Regions from separate parts of the Paenibacillus sp. sgz302190 genome, predicted to be linked through region 2. Evidence: riboswitches for the same ligand, from Rfam matches in the RefSeq annotation. Region 2 holds a riboswitch; each other region holds the start of a gene.
What was found. Region 2 has a riboswitch for cyclic di-GMP ahead of AC6RNO_RS08010 (fibronectin type III domain-containing protein). Riboswitches for the same ligand answer to the same signal wherever they lie in the genome.
Positions count from the first base shown of each region.

Region 1: linked by a shared signal. The riboswitch ahead of AC6RNO_RS32560 (S-layer homology domain-containing protein) and the one ahead of AC6RNO_RS08010 (fibronectin type III domain-containing protein) in region 2 are both predicted to bind cyclic di-GMP.
Region 3: linked by a shared signal. The riboswitch ahead of AC6RNO_RS07435 (anti-repressor SinI family protein) and the one ahead of AC6RNO_RS08010 (fibronectin type III domain-containing protein) in region 2 are both predicted to bind cyclic di-GMP.

Region 1 is NZ_JBZYAO010000048.1:3,029-6,308, reverse strand. It holds gene AC6RNO_RS32570 (ATP-binding protein) at 1-628, opposite strand, end outside; gene AC6RNO_RS32565 (hypothetical protein) at 663-842, opposite strand; cyclic di-GMP riboswitch class I at 1,150-1,260, shown strand; gene AC6RNO_RS32560 (S-layer homology domain-containing protein) at 1,317-2,603, shown strand.
Region 2 is NZ_JBZYAO010000004.1:291,951-295,230, reverse strand. It holds gene AC6RNO_RS08010 (fibronectin type III domain-containing protein) at 1-2,158, opposite strand, end outside; cyclic di-GMP riboswitch class I at 2,210-2,304, opposite strand; gene AC6RNO_RS08005 (stalk domain-containing protein) at 2,584-3,280, shown strand, end outside.
Region 3 is NZ_JBZYAO010000004.1:150,503-153,782, reverse strand. It holds gene galE (UDP-glucose 4-epimerase GalE) at 132-1,145, opposite strand; gene AC6RNO_RS07435 (anti-repressor SinI family protein) at 1,303-1,518, opposite strand; cyclic di-GMP riboswitch class II at 1,572-1,655, opposite strand; gene AC6RNO_RS07430 (helix-turn-helix domain-containing protein) at 1,839-2,174, opposite strand; gene AC6RNO_RS07425 (helix-turn-helix domain-containing protein) at 2,431-2,766, opposite strand; gene AC6RNO_RS07420 (aminotransferase class I/II-fold pyridoxal phosphate-dependent enzyme) at 2,806-3,280, opposite strand, start outside.

The DNA of each region.
Region 1 (3,280 bases), on a different contig from region 2:
CCATTTCGCTGGCGACTTTGAATTTCTCATTATTCGTAATTTCATCGCGCTGGCGCACATTTTTTTTGAAAATTTCCAGCATGTAGACGTAAAGCCCTGCAACGAAACATTGCAGCAAAATGGTTCTATAACCGCCCGGAGCCACGTAATCCGCCCACGCCTGATTATTTTGTATCAAATACAAATAAACGGTTTGAGCCAGCATTCTAATGATGAAGTAGACAACGACTGAGGAAATGATTTTCTTCAACAACGAGAACGTTTGGAAATTTTTGATATACAATAACATCACGCAAAACGCGGGGATGAGTGCAAGAATGTACTCGATTTGATGAGGGCTCCCCATGAAGAACCGGCAAACAATCAAGGTGACAAATAGCAGCAGGGAGACGTAAGCGCCTCCATATAAAGAGCCTATGATAAGCGGAATACCGCGGAAATCGAAGGTGAGTTTTTGGATCATAGCAGGAAAAAACATTGTTGCAACCAGTGCGGAGCCAAAAATAATATAAACGGCAACCCGGTTATACAAATGCGTACGTTCGGCTTTGAAGACATGGACATATAACGCTATCGGGAGGAAAACGAGGAATACATTCAATAATAGGTCTTTGTAGTAGTTAAGCATACATCCTCCTGGTCTCGATCCCCATTATAATAAGTCAGTTGCCATATTGAGGGAGTTTGGATACATCAATCGAGACCTGCTTGGATTCTTCCATAAGCACTAGCTTCATCTTCTCCCAAGATGCATGAATGACAGGAGCAGGAGGCGTAGGCACATCTGCGAAATGCGCCCTAATAGTGTCAATCAGCAGTCGCTCAAATTGCTTTTCATCCATCCCACACACACCCTGAAATTCCGTTTTATTCTACTATTATATGGAAAAATTGTGCTTGTTTTCATCGTAAATATTTTGCGTGTTTGTGCAAATGGTGTTGCGTGATTGTGCAAATCGGATGAAATAAGATTGATCAAAACAAGCGGGTTTAAATTGCATTTTTTAATGATATATGTGTTGTTTTGCAATCAATATTGTGAGGGATGTGTGTTTTTTGTGGAAATCTGTTAGATTATGGGTTAATATGGAACTTGTATTGAATCCAATGTACTATATTTGTAGTTTCAAATACCTAAATGACCAAATGAAAATGAAAAGGCAAACCTGTTCGAAAGACAGGGACGCAAAGCCACGGGCCTACTTCTGCGGGGATATGTCGTAAGGCATCCCTCAAGGAAACGGCAGCCGGGTCACCGAAACCAGTTGGTTTTTTTGTTTTGAAAAAAGTAACTTTTTTACTGTGGAGGTATAAAAATGAAAGTTCAATTAGTTACAACAATAGCGGTTATCGTGCTGCTCGGAAGTTCAATTCACGATGTCAAAGCCGATACAACCGCCGCCGCACCGGCAACAAAGTCAACGAATATTGCCGGCACGGTTTCTGCGGGCAGCTTCAGCGATACGAAAGGGCACTGGGCGGAGGCGACCATCGCCGGTGCGGTTCAAAAAGGGTACGTGGACGGCTATCAGGATCATACCTTCAAACCGGACGAACAAGTAACGCGGGCAGAATTTATCAAAATGGCGGATTCCGCGCTTCATATTTCAGTTTCGGGTGCCACCGTCGGCAGTGATTGGTATTTGCCTTACGTTAACGCGGCGGTCAGCGCGGGGATTCATGAGTGGAGCGACTTTACGATCGGGGACTGGAATACGCCGATGACCCGCCAAGAAATGGCGCGCATAGCGGTTCGGGCGGCAACCGGCGACAAGAACACGGAGGACAAGAAGTGGATGTATCTTGGGACCAAAGCCGGTCTGATCACAGGCATGGATGACACCGGCACGCTAGGGGAGGATCAAACGACAACCCGCGCCCAAGCGGCGGCAACCATTGAGCGCATCCTTTCCATTAAGGGCGGCCAGACGCTTTCTGTTGACAAACATGCCGTATCGAGGGCTGAGATTGTATGGCATAAAACCAACGTTATTACGATGCTTCCCCGTTATTTTGCAAAGACGTTGAAAGACGAGAAATTTCATGATGAATTACTTACAACGACAACTGCCGATGGAAATATGTCATGCAGCGTTAATAGATACGTTGTAGTCGATTTGGACGATCCGAATGATCCGAACCGAAATCTTGTTCCAAGTGATGTAAGCGAGTTTCAATGGAAGGACTTTAAAACGGGGGAATGGGTGCAATTGAAAGGTAATAATTACATCATTGTTACTGAAGCTACGATGAAGATTAATAGCTTTCCAGCTAATATAACAAGTGTAACTGGATGCAGCGCAGGTATTCCGGATCGCGCTTATGATGCAACTGGGGACTTAAATTCAAAAGGGGCATTGAGTAGAATTGCAGGTATCAATATTCCCTTTAAAAAAGCAGGTCATGAGGCTACATTTATTACTTACGATAGCACTTATAGAGGAAATACAGGCGATATGATTAACGAAACACGATATTTCTTTGAGGCCGTACCTAGAGGGAATCTAACTCCTACAGCGGCAGGCGGGCAAACCAGAGTTGTCTTTAATAGTATCAATGCTAATTCTCCAACATTAATCTACACTGGCATTTTATCTGATTAAACTAACTGTAGGGTGAGGTTATTGAAAAAACTATGTTTACACTTTGTTGCAATTTTGACTATTGCATTTTTAGTGGTTCCGATATTACCACAGATAGCTACAGCAGCTCCAATAAAACTAGGTGACATTGATTACTCTACTAGTGTTGTGCAAGCTTATACACCGCCAGGGAAACCAGCGGGAGAACTTGTTACATATGATCACTTCAATTATTCAGACGTGACCATTATTCCATCACCAGGAAAAACCGTGCAAAGCGCTTGGTTGCAGGATAAAAACGGGAATGTTTATGAATATCTAACAAAGTCGAGTGGGAACAATTGGCACATACCAACGATTACAGGGATTGAGAAGTCGTTCACCACTTCGGCTATTCCATGGAGTGCTTACTTTGGATGGTTCCGCGATCCGGGTTGGCCTGATCCGCAAAATCCAGGACAAACATTAGGGTATGTCTGGATGTATGATGATAACAATTCACGTACCTATTATTCAACTTACCCATTAATTACTGATCGTCCTGTTCCAGAAATGTATCCAACGGATAGTGCTTACCATTATATACCGGGGGTACATCCAGGTGTCCGCTCTAAAGATATTAATAGTGCAACTGCGACTATACATCATTCTGCAAACATTTCAGTCTCCTCGCTGGTTATGGATGAAGATCAGTCAGT
Region 2 (3,280 bases):
TATGGCTAGTCGAATTTAGCCGCAAATTTTCGGGAATTGCCGGCAGCGTCCACACGGAGGCTAAAGAAGACCATTCCCCAGTGATGTCTCCGCTGGTTGCCCTAACTCTATAGGAATGAAGAGTTCCAAGACCCAGGTTTTCATGAACAAATGTCGAAGTGGGGCCAATCGGGTATATAACGCCATCCGCTTCCACTTCATATCCATCGGCATTAGAGATTGGATTCCAGGTTAATGTATGACTTGTTTCTGTTGGTATTTGCGATACAACCGGTATCCCAAAAGGAAACAGTTGACTCTGTGGAACGCGTTCTTTCTGTTGGGAATTGCTTGACCAGTACAATGCCGCCCGGGGATTACGGTTTGCACTTAAATATTCCACCTTGATATTCTCTCTCTGGCCCGCTGCCAAATAGACGGAACCTGTTACAGTGCCCTGGAAACTTGCATCTTCTTTATTTATTAAAAGATTATTATTTACCCATAGCTTGATCGGTCCGCTCGTTTGCAATTCAAACTGATATATTTCGCTGAACAGAGCCTCAATTTGTCCGGACCATCTGACAGAAATGTCCTGATCATTGAATCCTGCAACAGGGAACTCAGGATTATTTTGCAAATCAATAACCGGATCCACCCTGGTTACGGTATTCCCCTTGAAATTCCCTTCGCTAAAATACTCCGCCTTTAATCCATGCAGCGCATATTTCAAACTTGTCGATCCGTTTCCTCCGACCCCTGTATCGATGAACGGCCGTTGATTGGCCGTCATGTTGCCGCCGATGGCAAACAAACCGCCTGTTTGAATATGCAGTTGATTGTTCACATGCACATCGTCGCGAACGAACAAGTCACTGTTATTTACTTTGATGTTGGCAGTACTATTGTTGGAGACGATCCCGCCAACCATCATCTCTTGCTCTACGTTCATATCCGCTTGCGTGTTGATATGCAATTGATCTTTGATCAAAACGCGCTTTGCCCGGACGTTCAACTGTCCGCTGTTAAAAGTAAGACTGTCGGCAGATAACAAACCATCCACGCTAACCGAGGAATTGTTGTTAAGATGCCAGCTCCCCTTCACCCAGAGGCTCCCATCGGCAGGCTCCGTTCCATTCGAAGACGAATGTACTTGCAAGTTTAGCTCCGAATTGGCATTCATGCTGCCCTTAACAATCAACAGGCCGTATACATCTATGCTTAATTTGGTGTTCGTATTGATTCCATCCGCAATGATTACAACCGGTTTGGAGGGACTTCCGAAAACTACCGAAGAATTCAGATTCAAGTGCCCCACCTTAATAAATGAAGGGGTTTGCGTACTATTGTCGATTGCGCGCTGCAGTGAGACCGGATCGCAATTCGCGCATGCAACAGCTTTTTGTTCAGAATCAGACAGCAATTGGTTCACTCGCTGCACTTCTACATCCATATACCTTCCTATTTCCTCCTGCAGACCATCCACTTGCAGATAAAATGGAGCATTATGCTCGTTATTCATCTTGCCCGAAAGCAGCACTTTGTCCCCATGCACTTTTCTCGGTTCGGGCGGTGGCCCTATAACAGGCGTGCTGGCAGCAGAGAGGGCGAGCAAAGTGCTGGGAGAGCCAACTTTGGTTAGCTCTATGAACTGTAAAGCCGTCTCCGCTTCCTCCGCATCGCCGGAACTGACCGTTAATCTGCCATCTGCAACTTCAACGGATTTTGCTGCAATGACATGCTGCCCTCCCTCAAGAGGGATACGATCAAAAAAGCTTACTCCTTCAACGATTACAGTATTATTGCTTGAATATACGGAATCGCCGACGCTTACCTTAACTTCATAGATGCCGTTGTTTACTTCGAATTCCCAGACCCCGCCTTTATGAACGCGAATTGCGGTATCATTCGGAGTAGGTTGATAAGTACTGCCGCTTACCGTAGAATCCGTGTGAGAACTATTCCACCCATAATTGAATCCATTTTGCGAGCTGAACGGATTTCCCGAATCCGGCAAAAATCCTTCAGGCACAGGTGAAGCCGCAGGCTGGAAATTAACTTTTACACCCCACGCTCCCGTATCGGCATATGCATACGACGATTCTGCCAAAGGAATGAACAACTGCAGCAGCAAGCATAGACAAAGCCCCCTGACAACAGCTTGAAATCCAAATTTCATATTTGTATCCTCCATTTCCCTTTCAATTTGCACAAAAAAAGACCAATTGCAAGAGGCGGCCCGGCTGCCGTACCGTTTCGGTCTGAAACGGTTTAGGCCCGTGGCTTTGCGTCCCTGTCTTTCGATCAGGTTTGCCTTTTTCAATTTCAATTGGTCTTCGCTTATGTACATAGGTAAAAGGATTTGCTCCTACCTACCTTTATACTATAAACAAGCATGACTGTATACCTAGTTACATAATATACGACCAGGTTTCAATATTTCCCTCTTTTTTTGGAATGTTTTGTCGATTTTAATTTGATGCATATTTTGCATAACTAATTTCATAAAATCTCCTTAACTCGGCGAGTCCTTCGGCGTTTTTTCGCGTATAATTTATCAGACATTCTGCCTCATACCTATTAAATTAAAGGAGAAGATTTCATATGCAAAAGAAGCATAGACAATGGTGGATTTCCGCCGCGCTTGTTGTGCTGTTGATCGCCTTGACAGGCTGTCAGGCCGTTCAGGGTCTTGATCTCGGGCAGGCTATGCAAAATACCGGAACCGTTAAGTCCTCGGTATCCAAAGGATCGATTGCGCTGGAGCTGATTACAGGCAGCAGCGATCAGATTGATCCCAAGGAAAAGGCGCTGATCCAAACGTTCAAAAATACGAAGCTGACGATCAACAGCGCTAAAATGCAGGACGCTCAGCACGCATCGATCGATGGGGAATGGAATTACGCCAAAGGGACGATTCCTTTTCAGCTCGTCATCGACGGTACTAAGATGATCGTACATATTGACGGCGCCAAGAAGCCTATCGTCTTTGACCAGGCGGCATTGGCGGCTGACGGAAGGGTGGCGCCGTTATCTCAAGAAATCAGGCAAAAACTGACGAATAGCGCAGAGCAGCTGCGGCCGGCCCTTTATAAGTTTTTCTTCAACAATGCGCCGAACCCGAATACAATCTCCGTAACCGACGCTACGGAGCAAGTGAACAATGAAACGCTAAACATGCAAAAAGTGCATGTGGAGTTAAAAGGCAGCGAGCTCGCCGGTCTTTTGAAACTGTTCCTGACGAACGTCCTCGCCGATGAGCAAGGCTTGAAAGAGCTGCTTGGCCAACTGTACGATGCGG
Region 3 (3,280 bases), 140 kb from region 2:
CGACTTAATAAACCATGAGCGTTGCCTGAGGGTTTCCTGAGTCCGGCTGCCGTCGCATGAAACGCAAAAAAACTGCAGTTGTCTGCAGTTTGGCAAAGTCCGGCTGCTGTCAGGGAACAACACCAGCCTGTTTATTTTTCATATCCGTTAGGGTTGTTGAATTGCCAGCGCCAGGCGTCTGCGCACATGTCTTCAACGCCTTTCTCGGCAACCCAGCCTAATTGCTCGCGCGCTTTCGTTGTGTCCGCATAGCACGTAGCCACATCCCCCGGCCTGCGCTCCTCGATGCTGTACGATATTACTTTTCCGGAAGCTTTTTGAAAGGCTTCGACCATTTCAAGCACGCTGTAACCCCGGCCGGTACCGAGATTATACGCTTCGATCCCGCTCCTGGACAGCAGTTGTTCCAATGCTTTTAAATGCCCTTTGGCCAGATCGCTGACGTGAATATAATCCCTGACTCCGGTTCCGTCTACGGTCGGATAATCGTTCCCGTATACCCGCAGCTTTTCCAGTTTGCCGATAGCCACTTGGCTCACATACGGCATCAGATTGTTCGGCACGCCGTTCGGATCTTCCCCGATTCGTCCGCTGGGGTGCGCTCCGACCGGATTAAAATACCGCAGCAGCGATATGCTCCAGCTGTGATCCGAGATGTACAAGTCCTGCAAAATCCGCTCGATCATAAGCTTTGTTTGACCGTATGGATTCGTCGCGTCGAGCGGAAAATGTTCATGAATCGGCACCTGCTCAGGCACCCCGTAGACAGTTGCCGAAGAGCTGAACACCAATTTGCGGACATCGTATTTTTGCATGACATTGCACAGAATTAATGTGCCGGTAATATTGTTGTGGTAGTAAGATAAAGGAAAAGAGACCGATTCCCCCACTGCCTTTAACCCTGCAAAATGGATCACCGCTTCGATCGAATGCTCGCGAAACACCTGTTCCAGCCCCGCAAAGTCGAGCAAATCCAATTGATAAAATGCAAAATCCTTCCCCGTCAGCTCACGGACCCGCTCAAGCGCCTCCGGCTTGCTGTTCATCAGATTGTCGACAACGACGATCTCATAACCCTTGTCAAGCAGTTCGACACAGGTATGGCTGCCAATATAACCTGCTCCGCCAGTTACTAGAATGGACATGATTTCCGTTCCTCCAATTTACGATTTCATTGCGCCGGCGCATCTGCATGCAGCCTTTTTCCAACTTAATGGATTTATGCCATTTTAGCAAATACCAAAAAAACGCCCCACCCTTCTCAAGGAAAAGGATCAGTGCGCTCCGGTAACAAATGCATGATTACACAACGACTTTGCCGGACAGGTCATTATTGGCAGCCCCGGCGTTGATGTTCGTATATTTGGTTAACCCTCTGTCCAACTGTGCGAATGACCCTAAATAAGCTTGCACTTCACCAATTGTTAACCCCAAGCTGCGAGCCTCGCGAATCATTTCTACCCAGTCTGAATCCAAGGGATTGCGTTCCATACCCAATTGCACAAATACTTTGGACATACTATTACCTCCAATGTGAAGTTTGTTTGCAAAAAACCATCTATTAACGGTTTAATAGATTGGGTCGGTTGCACCACTAACTCCACATGCTCCAGGTGCCCACATACGGCGCATGTATCAAAGTATTCCCATAATTAATTATCCAATTGCGGAATAGATCTCAAGGCCTAAGACTGAAACATTTCTCATCAACCTAAGCCTATTATACAACGACCTTCTCCTAAATTCCACCAAAAAATTTGAAAAAAAACTGCTAGGTCATTGTTTTTTAGGAAAATGATACTAATGTATCCGCAATAGATAAGTAATTAGTAGGATGCTTACTTGTTGTTTTCCTGGTTTTTCTTCCATTTGCTGAATTCCAAAAATTCGCGAAACTGCTCCTTCGTTACTCCCGAATCCATCGCCTCTTTGACTAAATCCTGCCACTGGCTGTCCAGTTCTTCTTGCACTTTCGGCTGTTCTCCGTGCAGGATCAAGTCGAGCGGCACGTCAAGCGCAACCGCAATTTTTTCCAAAAATTGAATGGACGGATTTTTCTGAATATCTCTTTCCATATTGCTTAAATAAGATTTGGCGACTTCAGCCTTGGCAGCAAGCTCAGATAAGCTGAGTTTTTTTTCCAGCCGTAATCTTTGAATCCTTTTACCAATCACACTTATCATCTTCCTTTTTGCTTTATTCACCATGTTTACGCATATTATAGCAAAGTACCCCTGCCCAGACTATCGCTATATTTTCCAACCGCATACAATTTTCAGAAAAGAAAAAATGCATCTGCACAAAAATGGAGAAATAAAAGCGGTTAAACTTCTATTTGCCATTTAAGGAGATGCATTTCGAAGGCCTACCCCCGGTGTCCGGCGGGTTGCACAAAACAAACTTCGCCCGCCGGACTCTCAGCGCCGCCGTTCACTCGCCGGGGTTCGTCAAACGCCATTTGTTAAACTCAAGGAATTCTTTAAACTGGTGCTTGTTAATACCGGATGACATAGCTTCTTTAATAAGCTGATACCATTCCTGATCCAGTTCTGCGACATTCGTTTCCGGAGCTTCTTGATCAAGAAACCTGTCTACAGGCACCTTCAGAACGGAGGCGATTTTCTCGAGAAATTGTATCGACGGGTTCTTTTGAACATCACGTTCCAAATTGCTTATATATGATTTGGCCACGCCGGCCCGCTCTGCCAGCTCGGACAGAGACAATCCCTTTTCCTTGCGAAGCTGCTGTACTCGAGTTCCTATCATCAAGATCTTCCTTTTTTTAACGATGTAATATATTCCATGCTATCTGACAGCCGCTTTGTGCCGTAATGTGCTTTTCATGCAATCGATAACTCTCGTCTGCTCCTCTTCCATCATCCCGGATCCTGATGGCAAGCATAAGCCGGTGTTAAACAATTTCTCGGAAACACTTTCGTTCTCCGCATGCCGGTAATATGCCGCTCCCCCAAAAAGAGGCTGCAGATGAAGCGGTTTCCAAACCGGACGGGCTTCGATGTTTTCTGCTGTCATTGCTTCGAGTATGGATTTGACGCTTACGCCATGTTGTTCCTCATCCAGGGTGATCACGGTAAGCCATCGGTTCGACCTTGTGTTCTCCAATTCAGGCATAAATTGTATGCCCGGGATGCCGGATAGGCCCTGCCGGTACTTTTCGAAAATGGCTCTTCGAGCACTCACCCGCTCATCCAGTACGCCCAATTGCGCGCGCCCAATCCCTGCCAATACGTTGCTCATGCGATAATTAAAGCCAAGCTCC